DNA from 3 places in the Paenibacillus sp. Z6-24 genome. Region 3 is predicted to be linked to each of the others. Evidence: predicted binding sites of a transcription regulator. Region 3 holds the regulator's gene; each other region holds the start of a gene.

The links. The regulator Rex, encoded in region 3, represses fermentation and respiration genes when NADH is low (regulators of the CRP and FNR family bind a similar motif). The targets are predictions, from matches to a motif close to TTGTGAAATATTTCACAA.
Region 1: M1D61_RS02500 (formate/nitrite transporter family protein) is a predicted target of Rex. The motif match lies at 3,532-3,549, and genes of this name have one in related genera.
Region 2: M1D61_RS02570 (TorD/DmsD family molecular chaperone) is a predicted target of Rex. The motif match lies at 2,619-2,636, and genes of this name have one in related genera.

Annotation. Positions count from the first base shown of each region.
Region 1 is NZ_CP096398.1:574,940-580,300, reverse strand. It holds gene M1D61_RS02515 (sigma-70 family RNA polymerase sigma factor) at 1-89, shown strand, start outside; gene M1D61_RS02510 (carboxymuconolactone decarboxylase family protein) at 228-674, shown strand; gene M1D61_RS02505 (ATP-binding protein) at 1,179-2,387, opposite strand; gene M1D61_RS02500 (formate/nitrite transporter family protein) at 2,579-3,472, opposite strand; gene M1D61_RS02495 (FAD-dependent oxidoreductase) at 3,897-5,258, opposite strand.
Region 2 is NZ_CP096398.1:589,226-594,586, forward strand. It holds gene M1D61_RS02555 (glutamine--tRNA ligase/YqeY domain fusion protein) at 1-144, shown strand, start outside; gene M1D61_RS02560 (MFS transporter) at 306-1,502, opposite strand; gene mobA (molybdenum cofactor guanylyltransferase) at 1,756-2,406, shown strand; gene M1D61_RS02570 (TorD/DmsD family molecular chaperone) at 2,650-3,318, shown strand; gene M1D61_RS02575 (hypothetical protein) at 3,445-3,645, shown strand; gene M1D61_RS02580 (1-phosphofructokinase family hexose kinase) at 3,648-4,595, opposite strand; gene M1D61_RS02585 (DMT family transporter) at 4,644-4,958, opposite strand; gene M1D61_RS02590 (DMT family transporter) at 4,958-5,308, opposite strand.
Region 3 is NZ_CP096398.1:2,008,338-2,013,698, forward strand. It holds gene dinG (ATP-dependent DNA helicase DinG) at 1-2,658, shown strand, start outside; gene M1D61_RS08895 (redox-sensing transcriptional repressor Rex) at 2,655-3,314, shown strand; gene M1D61_RS08900 (amidohydrolase) at 3,295-4,602, shown strand; gene M1D61_RS08905 (cell wall elongation regulator TseB-like domain-containing protein) at 4,633-5,169, shown strand.

The DNA.
Region 1 (5,361 bases), 1.4 Mb from region 3:
ATGTATGTGCACTGCAGTGGGACAGCAGCGGACAGATTCAGAATATCTACATGGTGTCCAATCCCGACAAACTCCGGGAACCGATCTGAACCGGACGGCTTTTCCCTTTTCATTTCACAGGGTGTCACAGATATAATGCCTGCCCTGTCTTATATACTGAAGGCGACTTTTCCGGAAAAGAACAGCCTGCTTTGTAAAAAGATCCCATTTCCCAAGGAGGCATTACCATGCAAACCCGTATGAATCATTACCAGGCCCACCCTGCCGTCTACAAACAAATGATGCAGCTCGAGACCTTTATCAAGGAACAGGAACTTGATCCCGTTCTGTATGAACTGATCAAAATCCGTGCTTCCCAGATCAACGGCTGCGCCTTTTGCCTGGATATGCATACCCGCGATCTGCGCAAAATGGGCGAGTCCGAAGAGCGAATTGCCCTGCTGAGTGTATGGAGAGAGACGCCTTATTACACCGACGCCGAGAAGGCTGTGCTGCACCTGACAGAGGTAGTCACGGAGGTATCGCAGCATGGTGTTCCGCAGGACGTATATGATCGTGTGCTGGCGCATTTCAGCGAAAAGGAATACATGGATCTGATCATGGCGATTAATATCATCAACAGCTGGAACCGGATCGCCATTTCGACCGGAATGTTCCCTGGATGCATGGGCTAACAGCACATTCATAAATTTTTTCAGGAATTTATTCGGTGGGTGTTTCAAGTTCTATAGACCCGTTTAACAATAAGTAACGGCATTTGGCGAGAGTGATGTCCCCTTCATTCTCACCCTCTGTCATATCATGGACCACTCCCGGAATCCGCCATACTACGGTTTCGTTCCCCCGAACCGCATTATGGCGGATTTCATTTATATTCAGCCGTATATCGGCTGGAGACACGTACATGTATTCATATCAGCAGCCCTTGCCTATGCGGCAGGGGCTTTTTGCTTTGATTCAGCCCCACAGATACAAGCAGACCCACCCGTCGATTGGCGATCTGGCTATTGAGGTGACATCCATAAACCAAAATTCAACCAATTTTAGCCGCAGAAAAGAAACGGACAGGCACCTTCATATACCTACCAATTTGATCCCATACAAAAAGGACCTTTCCACGAGGAAAAGTCCTTTTTTATAGATGCTATGAGTGATCCTAATCGCATCAATAAAGTATGCTAACGCTGGCTCTGCTGAAGTGCCAGTATGCTGTTAAGCATATGAATTTTGCGAACCGGCTTGGTAATAACCGTATCAAAGGTATCCCGGAATCCACCATCGATCTTCTCCCCGAGCGGCGCCAGCAGAAACACACACTGCTTCTGGATTTTCATTCGGTCCTGAATCCAGCGCTCCCGATCAATCATCTCCAGGTCAATCAGTATCAGATTATAGGCATGATGATACATTTCATCAAAAAAACGATCATCCATGCCCGAGGATGTGGTGACCTCTGCTCCCCATTCAGTAAGCATATCGGAGATAATGCCTACACTCTCCCCGTTGCTATCCAGCAGTAAAATGCGAACTCCCTGCAAAATGTCATCCTGAAACGGAATCGACGGCAGATCGGTATACTGCTCAAAATGAAGAATAATACTCACTTCGGTACCTATTCCATGCATACTCTCCAGACGGATCTCGCCGCCCATCAGTTCGACCAGGTGCTTGCTGATCGACAGCCCGAGTCCAGTACCTCCATAAATATGTTCCTGCTCCGGATTCAGCTGGCTGTACACTTCGAAAATATGCTGCAGCTGTCCATCTTCTATCCCTATACCTGTATCTTCAATGGCAATCTTTACAGTCAATTTGTTATCCAGCATGGGTGGTAATAGAAAAAGAGAGACTGTAATATCTCCTGTATGCGTAAATTTAATGGAATTTTGCAGTAAATTCATAATAATCTGTCTGACTTTGAGCGCATCGCCGATTACAAACAGTGGAATATCCGAATGCACATTCAGATGCACTCCGACTCCTTTTTCAAAAGCGCGTGGAGCAAGCGCATACGTCAGATCCTCAATTGTATTAATCACATCAAACGGGTCCCTGTTCAGTTTCATTTTACCGGCTTCCATCTTGCCAATATCAAGCAGGTTATTTACCAATGCCATCAGGGAGTCACTGCTGGTCTGCAGGATCTGTACATAACTGTCCTGCTCTTCATCCAGCCGGGTCTTCTGCAATAGCTCGGTCATGGACAGAATGCCGTTCATCGGGGTTCTGACCTCGTGGCTGAGCATGGCGATAAAACTGGATTTATCTTTGGCGGCCTTTTCCACACGGGTTCTAGCCTGCTGACAATCATCCAGTTGACGGCGAAGCTGCTCTACTTCCATCTCGAGCTCCTGCTGCCGTCTCACTAATTCATCTACATTTTCCATGATTACACCTCTTGAGCCTTATTGGCGTATGTAGTGTATGTATTACCCAAAAGTCGGTTTTTCAATCAACAAAAAGCCCTGCCTCTGCGATAGAGAAAGGGCTGGGGACAAAAAACGTATGGATCAAGTCTGAATGAGTATATCCGTTGTTGTAGGTGTCAGCTCGCTCCTGCACTGCAGATACCGAATGATCAGTGAGCCTGTTCGCTGTGCTGCAGCGGCATCGACACAGCCGCTCCTGCACTCATACCTGCAGCAGCAGCTGGCTGTTCCACACTATGACCGCCTGCAGAATGTGATGCTGGTGCAGCTGTTCTCGGCTGGCGTACATAAGCGGTGAAATACGCGCAGGCCACGAACAATGCGCCACCGGTCAGATTGCCGAGCCAGACCGGTACAAAGTTCATCAGATATTCGCCCCAGGAGTAGTAGCCTGCAAAGATAGCAGCAGGAATCAGGAACATATTGGCTACCACGTGCTGAAAGCCAATAGCGACGAATGACATGGTTGGGAACCAGATGCCCAGAATTTTGCCGCTAATGCTGTCTGCGCTGTAGGAGAGCCAGACGGCCAGAGCGACGAGCCAGTTACAGCCGATCCCGGACAGGAACATCTGCAGAAAATTCCCTTCCAGCTTATGACCAGCCATCTCTACTGTCTTCGCCAGATACGGTCCGGTCTCGGTCAGTCCGACGATATGCCCAAAGAAATAAGCAACAAACAATGCGCCCAGCAGGTTGGCTACCGTGATCGCAAACAGATTGCGTACCAGCTCCATGGTGGAGATGCGCTTGGCCATCCGTGCCAGCGGCACTGCCATCATATTACCGGTAAGCAGCTCACCGCCCGCGACCAGTACGAGCACCAGACCGACCGGGAACAGCGACGCCCCTATAAAATTGGCAAAGCTGCCCCAGGATTCGGGGGTATTGGCGATCACACGAATATCCAGCAGAAACCCGATCGCGATAAAAGCTCCGGCGAGAAAGCCCAGCACCAGCATCTGCGTCCAGCTGGAGCGTGCCTTGGTCACGCCTGTCTCTATCGTATTCATAGCAATCTGCTGTGGTTTGTAATAAGCCATAATATGTTCTCTCCTCATCTATGGTCAATTTCTCATATTTCAATTTTAATGGATATATTTTGTGAAAAAAGTAACAAATGTCACGATATGCATAAAAAAAGCCCGTATGGCATAAAAACCATACGGGCAAACAAGAAAGCTTAATTAACCATTTGTGAACGTGATGTTCGGTGAATCGTGATTGGAGAGAAACCTTATCATTCATTTCTCCTGTGATCAATCCTTACGCTGGAGCATGAATATATGTTAACGGCAGAGAGCCGGAGCCACTGCTTCCGGATACAGATGCCGGAAGCAGCCGGGTTGCATATGGAATGAACTCTGATGAGCAGGCTCTGCTCCACCGCCGGAATAACCATTAAGCGACATTGTGTTACCTTTCACATAGTAGCGCAAAGATATTGATGGAATACGGATGACTGGCTCAGACGGTAACCGGCTGCTTGGCTTCGACCGGTGCCAGCGCCTGCAGACCTACACTGTTCAGGTAGTTCCACGGTTTGTTGTAATGCGGCTGGAAGAAGAAGTCGACAAAGGCCAGCTGATCCACCGTCATGCCGGTCTGGATACATACCGAGATCGTATTGATCGACTGGGTCAGATCCGCTTCAGACATAATCTGTGCGCCTAGAATCCGGCGGCTGTCTTTTTCATAGACCACTTTCAAAGTGACGGTCTCATGGGTTGGCATAAACTCCGGACGGTAGTGATCCTTGAACGTGGAAGTCTCTACATCCAGACCAGCCAGGCGGGCGGACACTTCGGTCATGCCGGTACCAGCGATATTCTGTTCATAGATCTTGATACCCGATGTACCCTGTGTACCCATGTACTCATTGGTTGGTGTAACCAGGTTGCGGGCAACCAGTGTACCCATACGTACTGCATTCGTAGCAAGCGGGATATACGCATGCTGACCCGTCGGATTGTAGAACACCGCACAGCTGTCACCAGCGGCAAAAACGTCTTTTTTGCTGGTCTGCATATACTTGTCGACGATGATCGCGCCGTTTGGCAGCATGTCCACTTGACCGGTGAGCAGCTCGGTTTGCGGGCGGAAGCCGATGCAGAGAATGACCATATCGGCAGCATGTTCGCCTTTATCGGTTACGACAGTGCTGACTTTGCCGTTTTCCCCTGCGAACTTCACGACTTTCTCGCCGAGAGCGAGCTGGATGCCTTTGTCGGTCAGCAGCTGTTCGGTACGGGCAGTGAATTCAGGGTCTAGGTATTTGCTGAGGATACGGTCTTCCGCATCGATCAGAGTCACCTGTTTGCCGTTCATTTCGAATGCTTCGACCAACTCGACACCGATATAACCGGCACCGACAACGACGATGTTACGGGCAGATTTGGCTTTTTCAATAATGGTATTGGAATGGTTAAAGTTTTTGGACAAGACGATGTTGTCCAGCTCAATGCCTTCGAACTTCGGAATGATCGGCCATGAACCGGTCGTAACGATCAGTTTGTCATAGGTGTCAGTCAGTTCAATACCGGTGTTCAGATCGCGTGCAGTCAGCGTCTTGGCATCGGTATCAACGGAGGTCACTTCATGCAGCATCTTGGTAGTGACACCCAGCTCGGCCAGCTGCTGTGGCGAAGAGTAGAACAGTCCCTGTGCATCCTCTACCACACCGCCTACATACAATGCAATCCCGCAGGACAGGAACGAGATATTGTCATTACGTTCGTATACGGTAATCTGTGCATCCGGGTATAATTTGGCAGTGTTCACAATTGCGGAAGTTCCGGCGTGAGTACATCCAATAACAGCTACTTTCATGGTTGTTTCCTCCTGAGTCAATCTGTATTTGTTGAAGCTTGTGTCTATCAGGTCATGGGTGTAAATGAAATAATAATCAGGCGATTAGGTCAACAACAGGTGA
Region 2 (5,361 bases), 1.4 Mb from region 3:
CTCAAAAACTCCGAAGCCTACGACCGCTACCAATTTTTCCGCCATGGCTATTTCAGCGCCGATCCGAAATACACCATGCCTGGCGATCCGGTATTCAACCTGGTCGTATCGATGAAGAGCTCGTTCAAAATGCCAAAGGCCTAATTAGATTTCTGCGACCGCATCAAGCGGTATAAAGCATAAAGTATGAATATAAATAATAAGCCATCAAAAAAGCCGGAACTGTGCAGACAGTTCCGGCTTTTGCTATATTCCTGGTATCCGCAACAGCAATCTGACATTTGGCTACAGATGATTCAATCGGTTTATTCTTCATCCGGCAGCTGATAGCCTGTCCGCCGCACATTGAGCCACATCAGGATAAATCCAACCGCTCCGGCAAAGGACAGCAGCATGCCGACCAGATACATATGCTCCGAACCAAAATTCTGGAACAGCCAGCCGCCAAGGAAGCCGGCGATGACTCCGGCCAGACCGCTCCAGGTCATCGTATAGATCGCCTGACCGGAGCTGCGGAACTGATTCGGTACGAACATCATGGTCAGCTGGGTGCCGACATAGAAATAACCGCCAAATGTCACTGCGTGCAGCAGCTGGATAAATACGACCTGCAGCGGACTGACCGCTTCCGCCATCAGCAGCCAGCGCAGGGTGAACAGGATGCTCACAATTGCCAGCCAGCCCAGCATAAAGGAAATTCGGCGCTTCAGGAAACGGTCAAACAGCAGGAACAATGCCGCTTCGAAAATCGATGAAGCAAATACCGCCCAGCCGACCATGCTTTTGCTGCCGCCCAGTTCAATCACATACAGCGAGAGAAAGGTACTGTTCATCATATTCGGAATGGACACAAGCACCCCGAGGACGATAAAGCCGACAAAGTATCCATTACCGCTGAACTGGCGCAGCGCTCGCCAGCTGAGTGCGGCAGCTCCGCCCGGTGAACGGGTCTGCGCAGGCATGACCAGCATCAGTCCAATCGCGACCAACAGCAGCACGGTAAAGACGATCCCGATCCTGGAGACGCCCAGATGGTCGATCACCGGACCAGCCGCGACCGCAGTCAGTGCCCAGCCTATCGATCCATACAGCCGGAATCCGCCGAACTTGTATGGCGTCCCGTCGATATAATTCAGAATCAGCGTACTGGTCTGGGCAAACATCGGTGTCTGGAAAAAGAAGAAGCAGGCCATTACCATATAAATAAGCGTGTAATTATGTACCTGGAATACCATCTGCACGAGCAGCAGGGTACCGGTCATCATGATCAGCAGAATCAGTCGTGTATTCTGCAGCCGGTCGCTGTAGTAGCCCCAGAACGGATTGGCAAATAGCGAGATAAAAGGACCAATCGCCATCAGTGCACCAATCTGGCTCTGGCTCATCCCGATATCCTGCAGGTACAACTGAAAGAAACTTGTGAAAATGACCATCGTTCCATATATGAAAAAAGTATACCAACGAAGGGAGAAGAATGCAGGCTGAGACGAATGTGAACGCATGGCGGGCCAACCCTTTCCGAGAACTTTTAGTTCACTGTATCATTTGTTGAAAGGGGATACAAACCATTTTGAGCCAAATTCATCTAACGGTGGATTCGTCATTACTCTGCTGTCACCTTTTCGTAATAATCTGTGAATTCCTTGCCGGGTTACAGCAGCAGAGGTTCGGGGAGAATCAGGATGCAGTATACTGGTTAGGAGGAACAGAAGTGAACAGACAGGGAGCGAGTGAGCATGAACAGGAGGAAACATCATGTATAAGGATACAGCGGGCATTATTCTGGCAGGTGGGCAGTCCCGGAGGATGGGGACAGACAAGGCACTGCTCAAGATCGGGGAGCGCAGCGTGATTGAACGGGTCGCAGCAGCATTGGGGAGCTGTGTCCCCCAGCTGTGCCTGGCTTCTGCCGAAGACCGCAGCTATGAATTCTTGCAGCTGCCGATAGCTGCAGACCGATTTCCCGGGCAGGGGCCTTTGTCGGGACTGTATGCAGGGATGAATGCGCTGGATGCACAGTGGTATGTGCTCAGTGCCTGTGATCTGCCTTTTGCCAGTACGCGGCTGCTGGAAATGCTGCTGGAGAAGGCGCGTACGGCAGCAGTGGATGGACTGCCGGTACAGGCTGTGCTACCGACCTATCAGGGACGCCGGCATCCGCTGTATGCCGTATATCATTACAGTGTCCGTCCTTCGCTGGAGGCAGCCTTGCAAAAGGGGCAGCTCAAGGTAATGGATTGGCTGTATCAGCATCGTGCGATAGAGCTGCCGCTGGAACAGCTGCTGGAGCAGGATAACGAACAGGGGAAAGGGGACCTGTCCTCCTGGTGTCTGCACAATATGAATGATCCTGAAGCGTACAAGCAGGCGCTTCAAATGGCGGATAGCCGCAACTTTTTGCAGTGAATATGATACTTGGCATAGACAGAAGGAGCAGAGCCGCCGGCAAACATGGCTATTTTATGAACTTAGGGCTATTTGCCCCCTATTTCTGCCCAATTCAGGTACAATACAGGTAGGAAATACGTTGTCCAACAGATTGTCTTGGTTGATAGACTGCGCTGCCAAGTTGTTCATTTCTGTAATTGGTCGCTAAGTTGCAAGCGCTGACATATGATAAGTGAATAATATCACAAGGGGTGTATTCTCATGACAGTAAAGATGGAAACATGCATGAAGACAGATTGGTTGTACAGCCGGGTCATGACCTATCGTTTGCTGAGTGAAATGCTGCAGCGGCGTCCTACGCTGTCCAAGTTAATTGAATGGCGCAAGGAAGCCGGACGCATCCGGATTCTATCCGGACAGAGCAACCCGTTAATCCATATGCTGGAGAATATACCGCTGACCAATATTATTCAATATGCTTATGATGAGTGTGTGCAGTATGACCAGCTGTTCCTGGAGCAGCGGCTGCCACATCGTCCTCGTGCAGCGGAATATCTGCCCGGCGCTCAGGAGCGCTGGAGCTATGAAGCTACACTGAATTCGATCTATGCGCGGGCAGGCATTGCTTTCAAAAAAATGGATCAGGAGACCGATGATCATGTCGGGATCGAACTGGAATTCATGTCACTGCTGGCCGAGCGTATGGCCGAGAGCGAAGGCAATGTGCTGGAGCAGAATGCGATGATCCAGGCACAGACGGATTTTCTGGAAAATTACCTGCTGCCATGGGTGCCGTCTTTCTGCCGGGAGCTGAATAAGGCAGCGGAGCATAACCTTTACCAGATGTGGGCAAAGACTGCATCCGCCTATCTGATCGAAGATCTGTATAACCTGCGTGTGTACGCAGCCGAGCAGCATTTATTCCGATAATCCGGGTAGACCACCATATCGATCATCTATTCTCTGTTAAAAGAATGATTTTGTCTGCCAAATGGGTCGAAACAGGCGTCAAACCTGCATTTCCTGTCCAATGATAGTTAAAGGGGGAATACCGCCTTGCATACGTACCGATGTTTGAAGTCCAAAATTGTCGTCACGTCAGTCGAGCAGGTCAGGGAATTTCCGTCACTGGACTGGGCCCGGCAGTATGCGCTGCGGGAACTGGTTCCTCATGAGATTAACTTCGTGATTCGGGATGATGATACAGGTGAACTTTTTATGGATGTACGATTTGCCACACATACAAATAACCCCTGAGCCTAGGACTCAGGGGTTATTTGTATACTCGTACTGATGCGCTGTACATCGTCCAGATCAATCAGACCGGCCGCAGGCTGGAGCGCACAGGCACTGCCGCAGGCGGAACCAAGGCGCAGCATATCGCTTAATGCCCCGCCCCGACTGGCTGCCGTTACCATACCGGCGGCCATCGCGTCGCCGCTGCCCAGTGCACTCGTAATCTGCAGCTCGGGCACCCGGACCCGGTAAAAGCGTCCGGTCGCCCGTTCGGCGGCTATCGCGCCATCAGCGCCGAGCGAAATGGCAGCCATCGCGGCACCATGATCCAGCATGGCGGTCAGAGCCTGCCGCAGCTGCTCCGCTGAAGGCGGCAGACCGCCCGTCGTTATGCCGGCCCAATCGCAGGCTTCCTGGGCATTGGGCTTGATTAGATCCGGTGCCGCTCCGATACCATGATGCAGGGCTGCACCGCTGCTATCGAGCGCTGTCCGGGCACCGCAGTCGCGTACGATGCCGATCAGCCGGGCGTACAGATCGTCCGGGCATCCCTGCGGCAGACTGCCGGAGAACAGTACCCAGTCGGACTTGTGAGCGAGTGTCTCCAGCTGCCGGGTCAGCTGCTCCAGCTGTGCGGACGTGACCAGCGGACCCGGCTCAATAAGCTCTGTCTGTGTCTGTTCCTGCTGTTCCAGAATCGTAATCGCCAGCCGGGTCTCGCCATCGGCCTCGGTGAAATGGCAGTCGACCTGTTCGGCAGCGAGCAGATGCTGCATTTTCTGTCCGTTATAGCCTGCCGTGAATCCGGCGGCAGCTACGGGTTCTCCGAGCTGACGGATGACCCGGGCGGCATTGACGCCTTTGCCGCCGGGCAGGGTCAGTCCGGCCGTTCGGTGAACGTGATTGATTTGTAAGGAAGGAATCTGGTAAATAATATCCAGTGCTGCATTCAGTGTTACTGTCGTAATCATGAAGCCACCGCCTCTGAATGAGAGTTACGGATGGTCTGCATGGTCTGCTCAGGAGATCAGTTTCAGCCCAACGGCCGAAGCGATGATCATCGCTATAAACAGGATGCGCCAGCCGCTTTTGGCTTCATTATACATAAGCATGCCGACAATTGCGCCCCCGACCGTACCGATACCTGTCCAGACCGCATAAGCGGTGCCCATGGCAATACCGTTCATCGCATAGGTGAGACAGGAGAAGCTGCCTGCAAAAGCCAGTATGAGCAGCATAACGTTTAACACGGATTTATGACGTACAAGCCGGTTCATCCTGATGACACCGACCACTTCAAATCCTCCTGCAATAACAAGAGCTAACCAGTACATCAGACCTCACCTGCCTTTTCTGCAACTTTGCTTTCATTATCCGTGACAAGCTTCAATCCAATCACGCCAGCCATCAGCAGCATAATCAGCAGCAGCTTGGTCCACTGGAACGGCTCGCCAAAGATCAGCATCTCCGCAGCTACGGTTCCCCCGGTACCAATCCCGGTAAATGCTGCATAGACCGTACCAACCGGCAGCCGATTGGAAGCTTTGATAATCAGATAAAAACTGAGGGTAATCCCTGCCGCTGTCAGTATCCATTCACTGACAGTTCCGGCATGTTTAAGGCCGGATACCCAGACGACCTCTATCAATCCACCGATAAATACATATAACCAGTTGCGATTCATGATGTTTGTTCATCCCCTTTGTAATGCACATCCTGTGTGTCTTTAATTTTTGA
Region 3 (5,361 bases):
GAAGATGCCGTACTGGTCGGGCATAATGTAGCTTTTGACCTGGGATTTTTGCAGCGTGCGCTGGACCGTACCGGTTATTTGCCATTTACCGGCAGAGTGCTGGATACGATGGATTTCCTGCGTATTTTTTTCCCGAATCTGCCGAGCTATCAGCTCAGCATGGTCAGCAGTTCATTGGGGTTCGAGCATGATCGTCCTCATCAGGCAGACAGCGATGCATTGGCGACAGCTTATGTGTTCCTTAAATGCATCGAAGAGCTGGATGGTCTGCCGCTGATTACCGTGCAGCGTCTATCCGAACTGTTTGATAACCAGGACAGCGATCTGGGCTGGTATTTTGACGGTGTGCGTATGCAGCGTGAAGCGCAGCCTGCCCAGGATCTCGATGAGCACCGCTTTTACCGTCAGCTGGCCCTCAAGGTAGGCGACTGGATGGATATCCCGTCCGCAGAGGAAGCGCGCGAAGGCATGCCGCTTGCGGATGTCTCCTTTGATGAGTTCCTGGAGCAGGTCAAGGACAATCTGCGCAAGCTGCTGCCCGATTATGAAGAACGTGAGCCGCAGAATCATATGTTTGATGAAGTGGTGCGTGCGCTTACGGATGAGAAGCATTTACTGATCGAGGCAGGAACAGGAACCGGCAAGTCGCTTGGTTATCTGCTGCCTTCCATTTACCATAGCGTCAAAAACAGCGAGAGAGTCATGGTCAGCACGCATACGATTAATTTGCAGGAACAGCTGCGCGAACGGGATGTTCCGCTGCTTACTCAGGTCATTCCGTTTGCTTTTCGTGCTGCCGTATTCAAGGGACGCCAGCATTATTTGTGTCTGCGCAAATTTGAGCATAAAATAAATACAAAGGAATTTCAGAGTCCCAAGGAAGATGTGCTGATTGCAGCACAGATGATCGTCTGGCTGACAGCGACCGAGACCGGGGATGATGAAGAGCTGAATATGGGTAACCGGGGCGGCGATTTCTGGGAAACGGTCGCCAGCGATACGGATTCCTGCCTTGGACGCGCCTGTCCATGGTTCCGGCAATGCTTTTATCACCGGGCCAAGCATGAAGCCGGTGCAGCCGATGTAGTCATCACCAATCATTCCAAGCTGTTTACGGATATCAAGGCTGGCCATCAGCTGCTGCCTGCCTATGAACATCTGATTATTGATGAAGCCCATCACCTGGAAGATGTGGCCGGTAAGCATCTGGGCATGCACATGAAATATTTCACATTGGTTCATCCGATGCTTCGCCTGTTCAAGGACAGCAAGACCGGCCAGCTGGCGATTTTGCGTCAGCAGCTGGGATCTTCCGGCAGTGAACGCGGTATGGAATGGGCCATTGCAATCGATAATCTGTACCCGGAATTGACGGATGTCAAGGAAGACTGGGACAAGCTCAGTGAGCTGCTGTTCGCCCTGCTGCCGCAGCGCAGTGATGCGGCTCCCGGTGAAGCTGCACAGTTCACACTTCGCCTGCTGCCGCAAAAGAAACCGGACGAATGGGCCGGGATCACCGAGCTGGAGAACCGGATTCATATCGGCCTCAGCCAGATTATCCGCAAAGGCGAGCAGGTGATGAGCAAGATCAAGGAATCGGACGAGGTGCTGGACAGTGACGGATTAGTAACAGATGTCTCCGGACTGTTCAAGGATCTGACCGGTGTACGCGACGATCTTCGTCACTTTATCAAGCTGGACAGCGAGGATACGGTGTACTGGTACGAAGCCAACGGTAACTATCGCAGCAAGTCTCTTCAGATGTATGCTGTGCCTGTCGACGTGAGCCAGCAGCTCAAGGAGCATTTCTTTGACAAAAAGAAAAGTATTGTGCTGACATCGGCGACGCTGTCGATCGACAAAAATTTCCAGTATATGATCGAGCAGCTGGGACTAAAGGATGCCGAACAGGAAGGCAAGCTGAACACCGCCATGCTGGAATCGCCTTTCAACTATAGAGAGCAATCGCTCGTATTGATCCCGAGAGACTTCCCAAGCGTCAAGGGCAGCGTGGGTGATGAGCATTTTGTTAGCATGCTGGCCCATTCACTGGCGGATGCTGCCGAGGCTACGCGCGGACGCATGCTTGTCTTATTTACTTCTTACCGGATGCTCAAGCAGGTGTATGAGCCTCTGAAGGAGAAATTATCACAGAGTGACATTGCTGTATTCGGACAGGGTGTGGATGGAGGCAGCCGAACCAAGCTGACCCGCCGCTTCCAGGAGCATCCGGCCTGCGTACTGCTAGGGACGAGCAGCTTCTGGGAAGGTGTCGATATTCCCGGAGAGGCACTGACCTGTCTGGCGATTGTACGACTTCCTTTCCAGCCGCCAAACCATCCGCTGGTAGAAGCCAAAAGCGAACGGCTCAAAAAAGAAAAGAAAAATCCATTTATGAAATTATCTGTACCACAGGCAGTTATCCGGTTCAAACAGGGCTTTGGCAGACTGGTCCGGACAGCGAATGACCGCGGTATTGTGCTGATTTATGACACCCGGGTCATCGAGTCGTATTACGGAAAGCATTTTCTCTACTCGCTGCCCGGTCCGAAAATGGAACATATGCCTACCCAGCAAATGGTTCCCCGTATTGCGGAATGGCTGAGCCATCGTGAGAACGAAAAGGATGCTGCAAATCAAGAGGGGGAGCAAGCATGAAATCCGACAAAATATCAGAAGCGGTCGTGCGAAGATTACCTGTCTACCTGAGATACTTGAATGAGCTTCACACCCGCGAGGTACCGACCGTATCCTCGCAGGAACTGGGGCAAAAGCTGGATCTGAACCCGGCCCAGATTCGCAAGGATCTCGCTTACTTCGGTGACTTTGGCCGAAAGGGAATCGGATATGACGTATCCTATCTGATCGAGAAGATCCGTCATATCCTCAAACTGGATCAGCAGATCAATGTAGCGCTGATCGGAGCGGGTAATCTGGGGCATGCGCTTTCCAACTATAATGCCTATCTGCAGGAGACGATGAAGATTGTAGCGATCTTTGATTCGTATACGCCCAAGGTAGGCACACAGATCAATACACTAACTGTGCAACCGATTGATGAACTGGCCGAGACCGTTCAAGCCAAACATATTCGGGTCGGCATCATTACCGTTCCCAATACCGAAGCCCAGCGTGTTGCCGATCAGCTGATCGAAGCAGGCATCGAAGCCATTCTGAATTTTGCACCGATTATTCTGAAGACACCACCGCATGTGCGTGTGCATACGGCAGATTTTACAACCGATCTGCTTAGTCTGGCCTACTACCTTGAAGATGGAAAGGAATTAGAGACGAATGAACAACTCACCGAGTAAATGGATGATCAAAAACGGGATATTTGCAGCTTCCCATGGAGAAAAAGCAGTACTCTACGGCCATATGGTCATCGAGAATGATATCATTACCTATCTGGGTGAGGAGGAGCCTGCTGACCAGGAAGAAATGACCATCGTAGATGGCAGGCACCAGTTCTTCATTCCGGGTCTGGTTAACAGTCATGGTCATGCGGCCATGTCTTTGCTGCGCGGATATGGCGACGATCTGGCCCTTCAGGTCTGGCTGCAGGAGAAAATGTGGCCGATGGAAGCCAAATTTACGAGTGATGATGTCTATACCGGTACAGCACTCTCTGTACTGGAGATGCTCAAAGGCGGTACAACTACTTTCCTCGATATGTATGACCGTTCCGAGCGCGTGGCCGAAGTGGTCGAGCAGTCGGGAATGCGAGCGGTATTGATGCGCGGTGTTATCGGTCTGTGCTCGGAGGAAGAACAAAACGAGAAGCTGAATCAGGCGGTACAGTTTGTACGCGACTGGCACGGTCAAGCTAACGGACGCATTACGACGATGATGTCTCCACATGCGCCGTATACGTGCCCGCCGGCATTTATCGAGAAATTCGTTCAGGCCGCACATGATCTCGATGTGCCGCTGCATACACATATGTCCGAGACGATCGCTGAAGTGGAGCAAAACGTACGTGACTACGGTCTGCGTCCGGTAGCCCACCTGGAGAAACTCGGTGTATTCACTCGTCCGACGCTGCTGGCACATGCCGTGCATCTGACAGATGAAGAGATTCAGACACTGGCTGCCCACAAAGCAACCATTTCACATAACCCGGGTAGTAACCTGAAGCTGGCGAGCGGCGTAGCCCGTGTACCGGATCTGCTGCGTGCAGGCGTAGTCGTATCGCTCGGTACCGACGGACCGGCCAGCAATAATAATCTGGATATGTTCGAAGAAATGCGTCTCGCAGCCCTGATTCACAAAGGCGTATCCGGTGATCCTACAGCGGTACCGGCACTGGAAGCCTTGCGCATGGGTACCGAATATGGTGCGAAATCCGTATTCCTTGATAATACAGGCGTGTTTGCGGTAGGCATGAAAGCGGACATTACCTCTCTGAATATCGATCAGCCGCATTTCCTGCCGTTTACGGACTTTATCTCTCATACGGTATATTCCGCGAGTGCCAAGGACGTACTGCATGTCTGGGTAGATGGCAAGCAGCTGATCAAGGATGGCGTATCGCTGACGCTGGATGAAGAGAAAATCCGCCGTGAAGCACAGCTTGCTTTTGAAGGTTTGCTCACACGCTAACCGGAAGTTGAACAGAAAGGATGGCGTGTCTTGCGAAATTTGGGAAGTGGCAAGTGGATAGCGATTATTATTACGGTAGTAGGTCTGATTGTACTGTGCGTGAACCAGTTCTATGTGCATGTTATGGCCAAGCCGTGGAGCAATGAACAGCAAGCGTTGGAGATTGCCCAGAAGCAGGCGAATCTGACGTCACTAACAAGGACATACCAGTCGGTCTGGAATGACAAATCGATCTACTGGGTCGTACAGGGACAGAATGATCAGCAGCAGGAAGTCATGGTTTGGGTCAAGTTTAACAAAGATGGTACTCCGGTACAGGGAGCCAATGCTGTACATGTAGAGAAAACAGCAGGAACGATGAACGTTCAGCAGGCCAAGCAGCTGGTACAGACGGATCTGCCGGGCGCTGAAGTGGTTCGTGCCATACCGGGTTCATACAACGGCAAATATGCATGGCAGATTTTTGCCAAATCCGGGGATCATTATTATTATGTATTCTACAATTTCCGTGACGGCACCAAGCTGGGTGGACCGATGGAAATGCCGAATACTCTGATCGGTACCTAGAATAGTGGACGAAGAGCAAGGACCGGATCATGAATGATCCGGTCTGGGTGTACAAGAGCTAATTGTATGTGTAATTATAGAAAAAGCGACCGCAGAGAGTACCAACTCCTGTACGGTCGCTTTTTTTGTAGATTTTATGAATTACTTTTTCTGTCTTACAGCTTGAACTGGGACACCGTTTCCTGCAGTTTT